DNA from 2 places in the Kocuria sp. KSNUG genome. Region 2 is predicted to be linked to the other one. Evidence: predicted binding sites of a transcription regulator. Region 2 holds the regulator's gene; the other holds the start of a gene.
What was found. The regulator HrcA, encoded in region 2, represses chaperone genes, less so after heat shock. The targets are predictions, from matches to a motif close to TTNGCACTCGNNNNNNNCGAGTGCNAA.
Positions count from the first base shown of each region.

Region 1: the regulator HrcA is predicted to act here: its motif matches at 1,962-1,988, upstream of groL (chaperonin GroEL).

Region 1 is NZ_CP150981.1:1,164,177-1,171,336, reverse strand. It holds gene AABM36_RS05045 (ribonuclease H family protein) at 1-22, opposite strand, end outside; gene groL (chaperonin GroEL) at 178-1,812, opposite strand; gene AABM36_RS05035 (hypothetical protein) at 2,076-2,408, opposite strand; gene AABM36_RS05030 (DUF3263 domain-containing protein) at 2,552-2,776, opposite strand; gene AABM36_RS05025 (uracil-DNA glycosylase) at 2,839-3,522, shown strand; gene AABM36_RS05020 (siderophore-interacting protein) at 3,542-4,396, shown strand; gene AABM36_RS05015 (threonine/serine ThrE exporter family protein) at 4,412-6,523, opposite strand; gene AABM36_RS05010 (lipid II:glycine glycyltransferase FemX) at 6,645-7,160, opposite strand, start outside.
Region 2 is NZ_CP150981.1:1,784,607-1,791,766, reverse strand. It holds gene AABM36_RS07745 (GerMN domain-containing protein) at 1-713, shown strand, start outside; gene AABM36_RS07740 (16S rRNA (uracil(1498)-N(3))-methyltransferase) at 736-1,497, opposite strand; gene dnaJ (molecular chaperone DnaJ) at 1,494-2,636, opposite strand; gene hrcA (heat-inducible transcriptional repressor HrcA) at 2,700-3,710, opposite strand; gene AABM36_RS07725 (DUF3097 family protein) at 3,884-4,762, shown strand; gene AABM36_RS07720 (DUF4870 domain-containing protein) at 4,910-5,347, shown strand; gene hemW (radical SAM family heme chaperone HemW) at 5,418-6,662, opposite strand; gene lepA (translation elongation factor 4) at 6,662-7,160, opposite strand, start outside.

The sequences.
Region 1 (7,160 bases), 620 kb from region 2:
CCGCGGAAGCAATGATCGTCATGCGCCCATCCTCCCAAAGCGTCCCGACACGCGGAACGCCACGGCGCCTTCCCGCCCCACCGGACATGGAAGGACCCCGGACACGACGTGCGCGTCCGGGGTCCCTCGACGGTCGCACCCGCGGAACGGGTGGGGCTCCACGTCAGTGGAGTGGGATCACATCATGCCGCCCATGCCGCCCATGGGATCGGCGCCCGCGCCCGCACCGGCGGCCTCGGGCTCCGGCTTGTCCGCCACCACGGCCTCCGTGGTGAGGAACAGCCCGGCGATGGACGCCGCGTTCTGCAGAGCGGAACGGGTCACCTTGACGGGGTCGTTGATGCCCGCGGCCATGAGGTCCTCGTACTCGCCGGTGGCGGCGTTGAGGCCCCAGCCGGTCTCGAGCCCGCGCACCTTGTCGACCACCACGCCGGGCTCCATGCCGGCGTTGAGGGCGATCTGCTTGAGCGGGGCGTCGATGGCGACCTTGACGATGTTCGCGCCCGTGGCCTCGTCACCCGAGAGGTTCAGGGAGTCGAACACCTTGGCACCGGCCTGGATGAGGGCCACGCCACCGCCGGCGACAATGCCCTCCTCCACGGCCGCCTTGGCGTTGCGCACGGCGTCCTCGATGCGGTGCTTGCGCTCCTTGAGCTCCACCTCGGTGGCCGCGCCGGCCTTGAGCACTGCCACACCGCCGGCCAGCTTGGCCAGGCGCTCCTGCAGCTTCTCGCGGTCGTAGTCGGAGTCGGAGTTGTTGATCTCCGCGCGGATCTGCGCCACGCGGCCCTCGATCTCCTCCTGGGTGCCGGCGCCGTCCACGATGGTGGTCTCGTCCTTGGTGACGACGACCTTGCGGGCCTGGCCCAGCAGGTCGATCGTGGCGGACTCGAGCGACAGCCCCACCTCTTCGGTGATGACCTGGCCGCCGGTGAGGATCGCGATGTCCGCGAGCTGCGCCTTGCGGCGGTCGCCGAAGCCGGGAGCCTTGACGGCCACGGACTTCACAGCGCCGCGCATCTTGTTCAGCACCAGCATGGCCAAGGCCTCGCCGTCCACGTCCTCGGCGATGATCAGCAGCGGCTTGCCGGCCTGCATGACCTTCTCCAGCACGGGGACCAGGTCCTTCACGGCGGAGATCTTGGAGTTCACGATGAGGATGTAGGGATCCTCCAGGACGGCCTCCTGGCGGTCCGCGTCCGTGACGAAGTAGCCGGAGAGGTAGCCCTTGTCGAAGCGCATGCCCTCGGTCAGCTCGAGGTCCAGCCCGAAGGTGTTGGACTCCTCGACGGTGATGACGCCTTCCTTGCCGACCTTCTCCATGGCCTCGGCGATCAGCTTGCCGATCTCGGGGTCAGCGGCGGAGATGGACGCGGTGGCGGCGATCTCCTCCTCGGTCTCGATCTCCTTGGCGGAGAACAGCAGCTGCTCGGTCACGGAGGCCACGGCCTTCTCGATGCCGCGCTTGAGGGACAGCGGGTCCGCACCGGCGGCCACGTTGCGCAGGCCTTCCTTTACGAGGGCCTGGGCCAGCACGGTGGCCGTGGTGGTGCCGTCACCGGCGACGTCGTCGGTCTTCTTGGCGACCTCCTTGACGAGCTCGGCGCCGATCTTCTCATACGGCTCCTCCAGCTCGATCTCCTTGGCGATGGAGACACCGTCGTTGGTGATGGTGGGGGCGCCCCAGGACTTCTCCAGGACCACGTTGCGGCCGCGGGGGCCGAGCGTGACCTTGACGGCGTCCGCGAGGGTGTTGAGACCCTTCTCGAGGCCGCGGCGTGCTTCTTCATCGAATGCGATCATCTTTGCCATGTGATTCGTCCCTCCTGGACGGTCGACAAACGAGACTGGTCACGATGCCCGCGACGGACGGCGCTCGCACCGCGGTCCTCACCGCGCCGCGACCACCTCACCGTGATGTGGTGTCCACTCGTGCGTCGGGCCGCCGCCACCGGACCCGGTTAGCAGTCCACCCGACTGAGTGCTAATCCCATAGTGGCACTGCCGCGCGCGGAACCGCAAACCCCTGCGCGTGCTGGGCTCAGGTTTCATTCCCGGCTGAACGCCGGTCGGTCTCACACCCGCTCGACGCCGCCCGGGGCCGCTGCGCGCTGGCCCGCCGCGGCGGCGTCGGCGAGCACGGGCGAGGCGGAGGTCACAGGCGAGGCGGTGGTCACGGCGACCGGGGACACCGCAACGCTCCCGAAGGACTGCGCCTCCTGGGCCGTGCGGGGCGCATTGACGAAGCACACGGCACCGAGCACGAGGGCGAGCACGCCCGAGACGAGGACCGTGCGGAACTGTCGCGTGGAGCCCTCACGGGCGCGGGGGTTGTGGCCGCGGTGCGCGCCCTGGCGGGCGCCGTCCTCGGGAACGTCGTCGAACTCGTCGCGGGGGTGTTCGCTCATGGTCTCGCTCTCCTGGGCCCGGCTCGCGCACCGCGCGGTGCTCCGGGCGCAACGCTGTCAGTGGCCACTATCGCACGGCCGGCCGGGTGCCCGCTCGGCAGTTGGCGCGCGTCCGAGGGGACGAGGCCGGTGTCCACGAGCGGTCAGCGCGAGCGCGCCCGGCGCAGCCTGGAGATCAGCATCGGCGCGTGGCGCGCGGCGGCCTCGGAGGAGATCAGGGCGTTCAGACGCTGGTAGTAGTTCACCGGGCTCAGTCCCAGCCGCGAGCGGATCGCGGACTCCTTGGCGCCGCGGTACTTCCAGTGCTCGGACTCGAGCTCCAGGACCGCCCGGTCCAGCTCGTCGAGCTCCTCCCCCGTGGTAGACATGGCGTCAACCCTAGCGCGCGGGGACTGCGCCGCGCGCGACGCACCGCACCAGGAGGCCACTCGTGAGCACCCCGCGCCCGCTGTCCGAGATCATGCACCCGGAGTGGGCCGCCGCACTCCAGCCCGTGGAGCCCCGGATCCGGGAGATGGGCGAGTTCCTGCGGGCCGAGCACGCCGCGGGGCGGCAGACCCTGCCTGCCGGGGAGAACATCTTCCGCGCGTTCCGGGAGCCGCTGTCCGCGGTGAAGGTGCTGATCGTGGGCCAGGACCCCTACCCCACGCCCGGCCACGCCATGGGGCTCTCGTTCTCGGTGGCGCCGGACGTCCGCCCGGTCCCCCGGTCCCTGCAGAACATCTACAAGGAGCTGCGGTCCGACCTGGGCATCGAGGCGCCCTCGCACGGGGACCTCTCCTCGTGGGCGGGTCAGGGAGTCATGCTGCTCAACAGGGTGCTCACGGTGCAGGCGGGCTCGGCGGCGTCGCACCGGGGCAAGGGCTGGGAGGCGGTCACGGAGTGCGCGGTCCGGGCACTCGGTGACCGCCAGCAGCCCCTCGTGGCCGTCCTGTGGGGCCGGGACGCCCGCACCACCAAGGACTGGCTGGGCGGGGCGCCCACGGTGGAGTCGGCGCACCCCTCACCGCTGTCCGCGTCCCGCGGGTTCTTCGGCTCCCGCCCCTTCTCGCGCGTCAACGACCTGCTGCGGGAGCAGGGGGCGGAGCCCGTCTCGTGGGAGCTGCCGGGTTAGGGTCCCCTACGCTGGGGCCATGCCACGGATTCCAGCGCCCGCGGACCGCAAGCCCCAGATCAACCTCAGCGTGCTCGAGCGCACCCGTCTCGCGCCCGCCATGGTGCGCGTGGTGTGCCGCATCGACAACCCCGAGGACTTCCGGGACGTCGCACCGCCCGAGAAGTACGTCAAGCTGCTCTTCTTCTCCCCGCAGACGCTCGCGGCCACCGCTCCCGGTGAGCTGCCGGACTACTGGGCGGTCCGGGAGAGCGCGCCACCCCACGAGCAGCCGGTGTCCCGCCACATGACCCTGCGCCGGGTGGACCTGTCCACGGCCACGCTGTGGATCGACGTGGCCCTGCACGGCAGCGAGGGCCACGCTGGCCCGTGGGCCGCGTCCGCCCAGCCCGGTGACCGGATCGTGGCCCTGGGCCCGGGCGGGAAGTGGGTTCCGGACCCCGCCGCCTCATGGAGCATCTTCGCGGGGGACGACGCCGCCGTTCCCGCCGTGCTCGCCAACCTCGAGGCCCTGCCGGGCACCGCGCGCGGTGAGGCGGTTCTGGAGGTCCAGGACGCCTCCCACGAGCTCGACCTCTCGGACACGGCCGTACCCGAGGGCGTGCGGGTGCGGTGGGTGCACCGGGCGGACGAGCGCCCGGGTGAGCGGGCGCTCGTCGTCGGCCTGTCGGAGGCCGCGTGGCCCGGGGACCTCACGGGCGTGCAGGCGTTCGTGCACGGCGAGCGCGAGGCCATGAAGGCCGCCCGTCGGGAGCTGTTCGACGTCCGGGGACTCGACCGCGCACAGGTGTCGCTGTCCGGCTACTGGGCGCGGGGGCGCACCGAGGACGTGTTCCAGGCGGAGAAGAAGCTGCCCGTGGGCAAGATCCTCTGAGGTCCGCGCGCGCCGTCAGCGGCGGCGGTTGCGCCGCTGCGAGAGGTGCTGCATCTGCTCGATGAACGGGCGCATGAGGTACTTGGCCAGCACCACGCCGGCGGCCAGCAGCACGATCGAGGCCATGGCGTTGACCAGCTCGTTGATGCCCTGGCCCGGGGCCTCGGTCTGCACCGTCATGGCGTACATCCCGCGGAACAGGGTGAGCCCCGGCAGCAGGAACGTCATGGCCGGGATCGCGAGCACGGCCTGGGGAATCTTGGAGCGGGCGGCCAGCAGGGCGGCCACGCACCCGCTGGCCACCGCCCCCACGCCCGTGGCGATCCGGCTGCCGGCGTCCACGAGTCCCACGCCGTGGTACAGCAGCAGCCCCGCGAGGGCCGCGGCCACGGCCGGGGGGATGTGCCGCGGTTTGACCTGCATGGACACCGCGATCAGGGCGGTGGAGACGAGCATGAACGCGATGTTCGTCAGCTTGCCCGTGGGGGTGAAGCTCGACTGGGAGATGTCGATGGGAGGCACCCCGAGCACGTTCACGGTCAGGGACACCCCCAGGGCAATGCCCGCGACGATGCCTAGGAATGCCATGGCCGTGGAGAGCAGCCGCCCCGCCGCGGTCACCGGGAAGCCGTTGATGGCGTCCTGCATGGTGGAGACCATGCGCGTGGTGGGCAGCAGCATGATCAGACCGCCCGCGATCACCGTGGGCGGCGACAGCGGCACACCGAGGGCGGAGACCACGATGGCCACGAGCGTGACCACGAAGGCGTTGGCGGCGAGTGTGAAGAACTCAGGGATCCGCCACGCGCTGAGCTTGGCGGTGACCATCTGCACCACGGCGGCCGAGGCCACGGCCACCGACGCCCCCACCCAGGACGCCCCGAGGGCCAGCGCCAGGGTTCCGGCCACGAGCACGGTCGCGGCCGTGACCATCCAGCGGGCGTAGGGCTTGGGGCGCGCATTGATCTCCGCGAGCTCCCGCTCCGCCCTGCGCAGCGGCATCTCGCCCTCGATGATGCGGATCACGAGCTGGTGGGTGTCCGCCAGGCCCGAGTAGTTGTCCGTCCACGAGCGCACCACGCGCATCACGGTGTGGCTGGAGGTCGCGGAGTCCCCCCAGGGGTCCTCCCCCGTACGGGTGGTCCCCGAGCCGCGGATCTCCCCGGTGGTGCCGGGGGTGCCCGCGAACGAGGATGCGTTCTCCCCGGCCTCCCTCTCGGCCACCGTGGTGGCCGGTGTGAGCCCCGCGGCCGCGAGCTGGCCCGTGGCGGTGGTCTCGGCCACGTAGTTGATGGTCACGGACTGGTTGGTGATGTCCACCTCGAGGTTCTCCACCCCGTAGGTGGCGCACACCGCGATGATGGCGTTCTCCACGTCCAGGGCGTCCGCCCCGTAGTGGAACATGGTCTCCGCGAGGCGCAGGGCGAAGTTCAGGGTCCGCCGGGCCTGCCGGTCGGAGCCGTCGCCGAACTTGCGCAGGTGACGGAACGGCGTGGAGGTGAGACGGTCCACCACGCGCATGGGAGCCGTGGGGGCGGCGTCGCCCTGAACGAGCGAGCGGAACAGGGACCGGGAGGCCTTCGGGGGGTCCACCCGGGCGGCCGGGTACACGGCCCGGGGGATCGCGGTGGTGGCCGGGGCGATCTCGTGCTCGACCGTCTCCGGGCGCTCCACGGGCGAGGCCGCCGGGGTGCTGCTGCGTCGGGACGTGGTGCCGATCGGCTCGGTGAGCGCGGCGGGGACCCCGCCGCGGTGTCCCTGCCCCGCGCGGTCCGCGGCGATCTGTCCGGGGGTGAGCACGGGCAGGGCGGAGACCCGGGTGGATCCGGCGGTGGCCGACTGACCCGTCCGCAGGGTTCGCGGCCCGGCGGTGCGGGGGGCCGCGGCGTGCGGGTCCGTGTGCGGGTGTGCGGCGGCGCGCGCACGGGCCTGGGCCGCCTGTTCCTCCGTGGGGCGCGGCATGGGATGCGCACGACGGCGCGGAGCGGTGGAACGCACGGCCTCCCGCAGCGCCGTGTCACCGCCCGGGCCGAAGGGCTGGTCGTCGGCCGAGGGGCGGGCCGTGGCCTCCCCCGAGGACGGGTACCCCTGGTGCGCCAGGTGCCTCAACTGCTCGTTCACGCTCACGTCGGATGACCCTTCCCTGCCGCCGCGGGCACTGCTCAGATCTGGTGTGGTGGCTGGTGCGGGCCTCGGCTCTCAGGCCGGGACGCGGTGGACCCGCCGGGTGTCGCAGCGGGGTGGACGGTCAGTAGAACGGCTGCCCCGTGCGGCGCACCCACAGCTGACGCTGGACCTTCTCCGCCACGTTGGTCCAGACAGCGTATTTCGCGCGGCTGAGCGGCTGGTCCCAGACGCCTGCGTAGTCCACGACAGTTTTCGTGAAGCTCGTCTTGAACAGACCCAGGCCGTAGTAGTGGTGCTCCTTGTTCTTGAGCTGGTCCGAGGGCGGTGTGCCGCAGAAGTCGTACTGCGTGATCCCGTGGTCCCGCTTCAGGTCCGTGATCGCGCTCCACTGCACCAGGTGGGAGTCCCCGTACTGCTTGCGGCGGGGCTTGGAGCCGCCGTCCTTGTACGTTCCCTTGGAGCCGTACGCGATCACGTAGGCACCCACGGAGGGCTTGCCGTCCTCGTAGGTGAAGTACAGGCGTCCCTGGCCGCGCTCGGCGAAGTTCGTCCAGAACACCCGGTAGTACTCGTAGGAGCGCAGGTTCACGTGCGCGTGACCCTGGCCCACGGAGTCCATGAGGGTGTACATGGCGCG
Region 2 (7,160 bases):
GCACCGGCGAGGAGTCGGGCTACCTCTTCCGGGAGTTCCGCACCCCCGTGACGAGCGACATCGCAGATCCCGTGGCACGCGCGGCCCTCACCGTCACCGCGGCCGCGCCCTCCGACCCCGACTACCGCACACTGTGGTCCGCGGTCGACACCGTGGGAACCAGCGTCACCCCGGACGGCACCGTCACAGTGGACCTGCCGGCTGCGGCGTTCACGGCGCAGCTCTCCGAGCAGGACGCCCGGATGGCGCTGCAGCAGATGGTCTACACCGTCTCCGCCGCCGCGGTCACCGCGGGCCTGCTGGACTCCGCCACCGCCAAGGAGGTCCGCATCCTGGTGGACGGACGCACGGGCTACCGGGCCTTCGGCGCGGTGACCCTGGACGACCCGCTCACGCGGGACCCCGCGCTCGCGGCGCCCATCTGGCTCATCGACCCCCAGACGGGCACGGATCCCGGCAGCCCGCTCACGATCTTCGCCCGCATCCTGCCCTCCGTGCACAACGTCCGGTGGGAAATCACCTCGGGCGAGCGGCGCGTCAAGGGCGACACCGTGGACGGACCCACGCCCGGCACCGATCCCACCACAGGAACGGAGCTGCGCACCGTGGTGGACCTGGAACCGGGGACCTACACCATCCGGGTGAGCGGCACGGACGAGCAGGGCCACACGATCGCGGACGACCACGAGATCACGGTGTCCCCCGCGGACTGAGCACGGTCCGGAACCGTCCTCCTCAGTCCCACAGCCCCAGCACCGCGCTCAGCGCCGCGAGTGCCGCCGGACCCGCCGTGGAGGAGCGCATCACCGTGGCGCCCAGGCGCACGGGCCGCGCGCCGGCCGCGCACAGTGCTTCGAGCTCCCGCTCGCTGATCCCGCCCTCGGGACCGACGACCACCGCCACGTGCTCCTGCTCGCCCCAGGCGGCCACCTCGCGGGACGACCACGGGACGTTCGCGCTCTCGTGGAGCACGAGCCACAGCGTGCCCGGCTCGGAACGGATCAGCTCTGCCAGCCCGGCCGTGTCCACCCACGGTGCCAGTTCTGGCCACGTGGCCCTGCGGGACTGCTTGGCCGCGGTGGCCAGCAGCGACTCCCACTTGCCCATGGTCTTGGCGGCGCGCTCGGCCCGCAGGCGCACGATGCTGCGCTCTGCCTGCCAGGGCACCACCCGGGAGACCCCGAGCTCGGTCGCCGACTCGACGGCCTGAAGGTCCCGCTCCCCCTTGGCCAGTGCCTGCACCAGGCTCAGCAGAGGCCGCGGCTGCGGTTCACGCGCGACTGACTTCACGGCCACGGTCATCCGGTCCTTCTCACCGTCCCTGAAGATGCACGTGGCGCGGGTGCCGTGGCCGTCCACGAGGTCGAGGAGCTCGCCGGCGCGCAGCCGGCGCACGGTCACCGCGTGGCGCGCCTCGGGCCCGTGCACGTCGAGGAGCTCCCCCGGACGGGCCCGGGAGAGCTCCTCACCGGGGTGGTGGAAGACGGGGTTGGTCACTGGTCGTTGAACCGCCCGCGCAGCCGGGAGAAGAATCCGCCCGAACCGGTGGCGTTGACCGTGGTGCCGTCGTGGGCCTCCTCGTCCCGCAGCTGCGCCAGCCGCTGCACGAGCTCACGCTGCTCGCCCGTGAGGTTGCGGGGGGTCTCCACCTCGAAGTGGACCTGCAGGTTTCCGCGTCCCTTGCCGCGCAGGTGCGTCACGCCGAGCCCGTCGAGGGTCACGGTGGCGCCGGACTGGGTTCCGGGCTCCACCGCCACGCTGCGGGTGCCGTCGAAGGTCTCCAGGGTCACGGTGGTGCCCAGGGCGGCCGCGGTCATGGGGATGCGCAGCCGGGCGTGGAGGTCGTCGCCCTCGCGGTGGAACGTGGGGTCCGGGTCCACCTTGAGCTCCACGAAGAGGTCGCCGTTGGGCCCACCGGCGGTGCCGGCCTCGCCCTGGCCGCCCAGGCGGATGCGGTTGCCGGACTGGATGCCGGCGGGGATCTTCACGGTGAGCGGGCGGCGGTCACGCACCCGGCCCTCGCCGTAGCACTCGTGGCACGGGCTCTCGATCACGGTGCCAAAGCCGTTGCACTGCGAGCACGGGCCCTGCGTGGTGACCATGCCCAGGATGGACTGGCGCTGGTACTGCATGTGCCCCGAGCCGCGGCACATGCTGCACGTGGTGGGGCTGGTGCCGGGCTGGCAGCAGGAGCCCTCGCACGCGGGGCACACCACGGCGGTGTCCACGGTGATGTCCTTCTCCACCCCGAACACGGCGTCCTTGAGGGAGATGCGCACGTTGATCAGTGCGTCCTGGCCCTGCCGGGTGCGGGACTGCGGGCCGCGCTGGCCGCCCGCCCCCGCGCCCTGGAAGAACGTCTCGAAGATGTCGGAGAAGCCGAACCCGGAGCCCGGGAAGCCACCGCCGAAGCCGGTGTCCGTGCCGTTCTCGTTGCCCGTGGCGTCGTAGACCCGGCGCTTGTCGGGGTCCGAGAGGACGTCGTTGGCGTGCGAGACGCGCTTGAACTCCTCCGCGGCCTCTGGTGACGGGTTGACGTCCGGGTGCAGCTTGCGCGCCTTCTTGCGGTAGGCGCGCTTGATCTCTTCGGCGCTGGCGTCACGGCTCACGCCGAGGGTTTCGTAGTGGTCGCTCACGATGTCGTCGCTTCTGCTTTCGTCGGGTCTGTGGTCTCGGTCGGGGCGGCGCCGGCGCGGCGCTCAGTCCCCCAGGTTCCTGGAGAGGTATCGGGCCACCGCGCGCACGGAGGCCATGGTGGTCGGGTAGTCCATGCGGGTGGGTCCCACCACGCCCACCTTGGAGGCGGCGCGCGGTCCGTAGCCGGTGGCCACCACGGAGGCTTCTGCCAGCGGGTCGTCGCACTCCTCGGAGCCGATCCGCACGGCCACCCCGCGCTCGTCCTGCTGCATCTCGGACAACAACCGCAGCATGGTCACTTGTTCCTCCAGTGCCTCCAGCACCGGGGAGATGCTCTGCGGGAAGTCGCCGCTGAACCTCGCGAGGTTGGCCGTGCCGGCCATCACCAGGCGGTGCTCGTCCGTGGCCGAGGCGAGCAGGGAGAGGGTCTCCCCGACGGCGTCCCCGGCCTCGCGCAACTCCGCGGGCAGCGTCTCCCCCAGTCCGGCGACGGCGCTCGGCACGGCATCCAGCGCCTGTCCCAGCACCCGGGCGAGCACGCGGGCACGCAGCTCCAGCAGCTGGGGCTCCTCCAGCGCGGTGCGCAGCTCCACGGCCCGCTGCACCACGCGGCCCGAGGTGGGGATGAGGATGACCAGCACGGCCGCACCCACGTCCACGAGCTCCACGTGGCGCACGGTGGTTCCCGTGCGCACGGGGTACTGGATCACGGCCGCCTGGTGGGTCAGCTGCGCGAGCAGGCGCACAGTCCGCTCCATGACGTCGTCGATGTCCTGCGCGTCCTCCAGGAACACCTGGATGGCGCGGCGCTGGGCAGGACTCAACGGCTGGACCGCGGCGATCTGGTCCACGAACACGCGGTAGCCCTGGTCGGTGGGGATCCGCCCGGAACTGGTGTGCGGTGCCACGATGAGACCGGCGTCCTCGAGGGCCGCCATGTCGTTGCGCACCGTGGCCGAGGACACGGGAAGCCGGTGGCGCTCCACGAGCGCCTTGGAGCCCACGGGTTCGCGGGAGTGGACGTAGTCCTCCACGATGGCCCGCAGGATCTGCACCCTGCGCGGATGGTCCATGGTCCTCACCTCCCGTGGCGTGTCGAGCAACGGGCCGTGCGCCCGTCGTGGCCGAGCACCAATTTTGGCACTCATCCAGTCACAGTGCTAATCCCCCAGTCTAGGGCGCGGGTGCCCCGGGGCCGCTTTGGTACGCTCGCGGCTGATCTGCCCGCCGCACCGAGGAGGAACCCGTGAACGCACCCGGCTGGGGCTGGGGTCCCCAGGACCTGGACAGCCCCGAGGTGTCCCGCACCCGGCCGAGGGCGCGCGAGGTCGCCGTGGCGCGCGACATGGTGCTGGAGGACGTCGAGACCGGGTGGGTGGGCGCCGTCGTCAGCGTGGAGGTGATCGGCGGCATGCGCGTGGTGGGGCTCGAGGACCGCCACGGCCGGGTCAAGACCTTTCCACTGGGGCCGGGCTTCCTGCTGGACGGCGAACCCGTGCGGCTCACACCCCCCGCGCCGCGGAGCGCCCCCGCCGGCAAGCGCATCACGCGCTCCGGCTCCGTGGCGGTGGAGGGCCTCAGGGCGTCCGTGGCCAAGGAGTCGCGCGTGTGGGTCGAGGGCTACCACGACGCCGAGCTCGTGGCCAAGGTCTGGGGGCACGACCTCGCGGTGGAGGGCATCGTGGTGGAGCCCCTGCACGGCATCGACGACCTGCCCGCCGCCATCCGTGTCTTCAACCCTGGCCCGCAGCGACGCCTGGGGATCCTGGTGGACCACCTGGTGGCCGGCTCCAAGGAGTCCCGCATCGCCGAGCAGGCCCTGCGGGTTCCGGGTGCCGCGGACAACGTGCTGATCCTGGGGCACCCCTACGTGGACATCTGGCAGGCCGTGAAGCCCTCCGCGCTGGGCATCCCCGCGTGGCCCGTGATCCCGCGCGGAGTGGACTGGAAGACCGGCATGGCCAAGGCATTGGGACTGCCCCACCGCACCCCGCAGGACGGGGGCCGCGCGTGGCAGCAGATCCTCACGCGCGTGAACACCTACGCGGACCTGGAGCCTGCGCTGCTGGGCCGTGTGGAGGAGCTCATCGACTTCCTGACCGCGGACCAGGGCACCGCACGCTGAGCCGTCCCCGAACACGGGCGGCCGCAGGGGTCCCGCGGTGTGACGCACACCGTGGCGAGCTCCCAGACGCCCCCGGTATCATCGGGGGAACCAGACCCCCGCTCTCCCGTCTGGTCCGGCTACCGCCCCTGAAAGGGACACCCTCACGTGACTGACGTTGCCTCCACGCCCTCTGCCTCCGCCCAGGACTCCGCCGCGCCGTTCGAGTCCGTGCACCCGGTGGCCCAGCCCCTGGACGTCAACCAGGACCGCCAGTGGGCCACCCTGGCCCACCTCGGCGGCGTGGTGGGTGTGATCCCGAGCTACGTGATCCACCGCGTGTTCAAGGACCGCGGACCGTTCACCGCCCAGGAGTCCCGCGAGGCGGCCAACTACACCATGCTCCCCAGCATCATCGTGCTGGGCGGCATCCTGCTGTCCCTGCTCCCCGTGGTCGGCGGTGTGTTCTCGGTCGTCGCCGCCGTCACCTGGGTGTTCCTGGCGGTCACCTCGGTGCGGGCCGGCATCAAGGTCAACCGCGGTGAGCCGCACCAGTACCGCGCCAACACCCACCTCTACGACCGCTTCACCGGCCACCGGGGCTGACTCGGGCCCCGTCCCGGCTGCGGTGCGCACGACGTGTGCCCGGTGCCGCGTTGCGACCCTGCCGCACAGCTCACCAGTCGAGCAGCCGCCGCGTCACGGCGTCGGCCATGAGGCGCCCGGCATCCGTGAGCACCGCCGTGCCCGCCAGGGCCGCGGGGCCGTCCAGCCAGCCGTCCGCGATCAGCCCCGCCACGGCCCGGCGGCCCTCCGGACGCAGGGACGAGACCGGGATGCCCTCGCTGATCCGGATGCCGAGCATCACGTGCTCCACGTACTGGGTGTCCGCGTCCAGGGTCTCGCGACCCACCGCGGGTGAGACCCCCGCGCGCACCTTGTTGGTGTAGGGCAGCGGGTGCTTGAGGTTCCACCAGCGCACCCCGTCCACGTGGGAGTGGGCTCCGGGTCCGATGCCCCACCAGTCCTGGTTTCGCCAGTAGGCGATGTTGTGCGCGCTGCGGTTCTGTTCCGCCGTGCGCCCGTGGGCGGCACGCGAGAAGTTGGACACCTCGTACCACGCAAAGCCCGCGTCCCGCAGCATGCGGTCCGCGAGCGTGTACTTGTCCGCCTGGTCGTCCGGGTCCGGCTCGGGCACCTCGCCGCGCCGGATCTGGGCGGCCAGCTTGGTGCCGTCCTCGATGATGAGCGAGTACGCGGAGACGTGGTCCGGTTCCATGGCCAGGGCCGCCTCCACGGAGACCTCCCATTCCCGCAGACTCTCCCCCGGAGTTCCGTGGATCAGGTCCACGCTCGTGCCCAGCCCGCGCTCCTTGGCCCAGCCGACGGCGCGCGGCACGTTCGCGGGGGTGTGCGTGCGTTCCAGCACGGCCAGCACGTGCGGCACCGCGGACTGCATCCCGAAGGACACCCGGGTGACACCGGCCTCGGCGAGGACGTCGAAGGTCTCCTGGGTGACGGAGTCGGGGTTCGCCTCGACCGTGACCTCGGCGTCCGGCGCCAGCCCGAAGCTCTCCCGGGCCTGGTGCAGCATGGCGGCGAGTTCCCGCGCGGGCAGCAGCGTGGGGGTGCCCCCGCCGAAGAACACGCTGTGCAGCGGCCGCGGTGGTGCACCGGCGGCGTCGAGCACCGAGCGTGCGAAGCGGACCTCCGCGGCGGCGTCGGCGTGGTAGTCCGCGCGGGACACGCCGTCCCCGAGCTGCTCCATGGTGTACGTGTTGAAGTCGCAGTACCCGCAGCGCACGGCGCAGAACGGGACGTGGACGTACAGGCTCAGGGTGCGCTCGGCGGCGCGGGCCACCGCACCGGCGGGCAGTGCGCCGTCCTCCGGAGCCGGATCACCCTCCGGTTGCGCGGGCACTACTTCTTCTTGTCCTTGCCGTTGTCCTCGTCCGAGGACAGCGCGGCCACGAAGGCCTCCTGGGGGACCTCCACGCGGCCCACCATCTTCATGCGCTTCTTGCCCTCCTTCTGCTTCTCCAGCAGCTTGCGCTTGCGGGAGATGTCTCCGCCGTAGCACTTGGAGAGCACGTCCTTGCGGATCGCGCGGATGTTCTCACGCGCGATGATGCGCGAGCCGATGGCCGCCTGGATGGGCACCTCGTACTGCTGGCGCGGGATGAGCTTCTGCAGCTTGCCCGTCATCAGCACGCCGTAGGAGTAGGCCTTGTCCTTGTGGGTGATGGCGCTGAACGCGTCCACCTGCTCGCCCTGCAGCAGGATGTCCACCTTGACCAGGTCCGCGGCCTGCTCGCCGTCCGCCTTCCAGTCCAGGGACGCGTAGCCGCGGGTCTTGGACTTGAGCTGGTCGAAGAAGTCGAACACGATCTCCGCGAGCGGCAGTCGGTAGCGCAGCTCC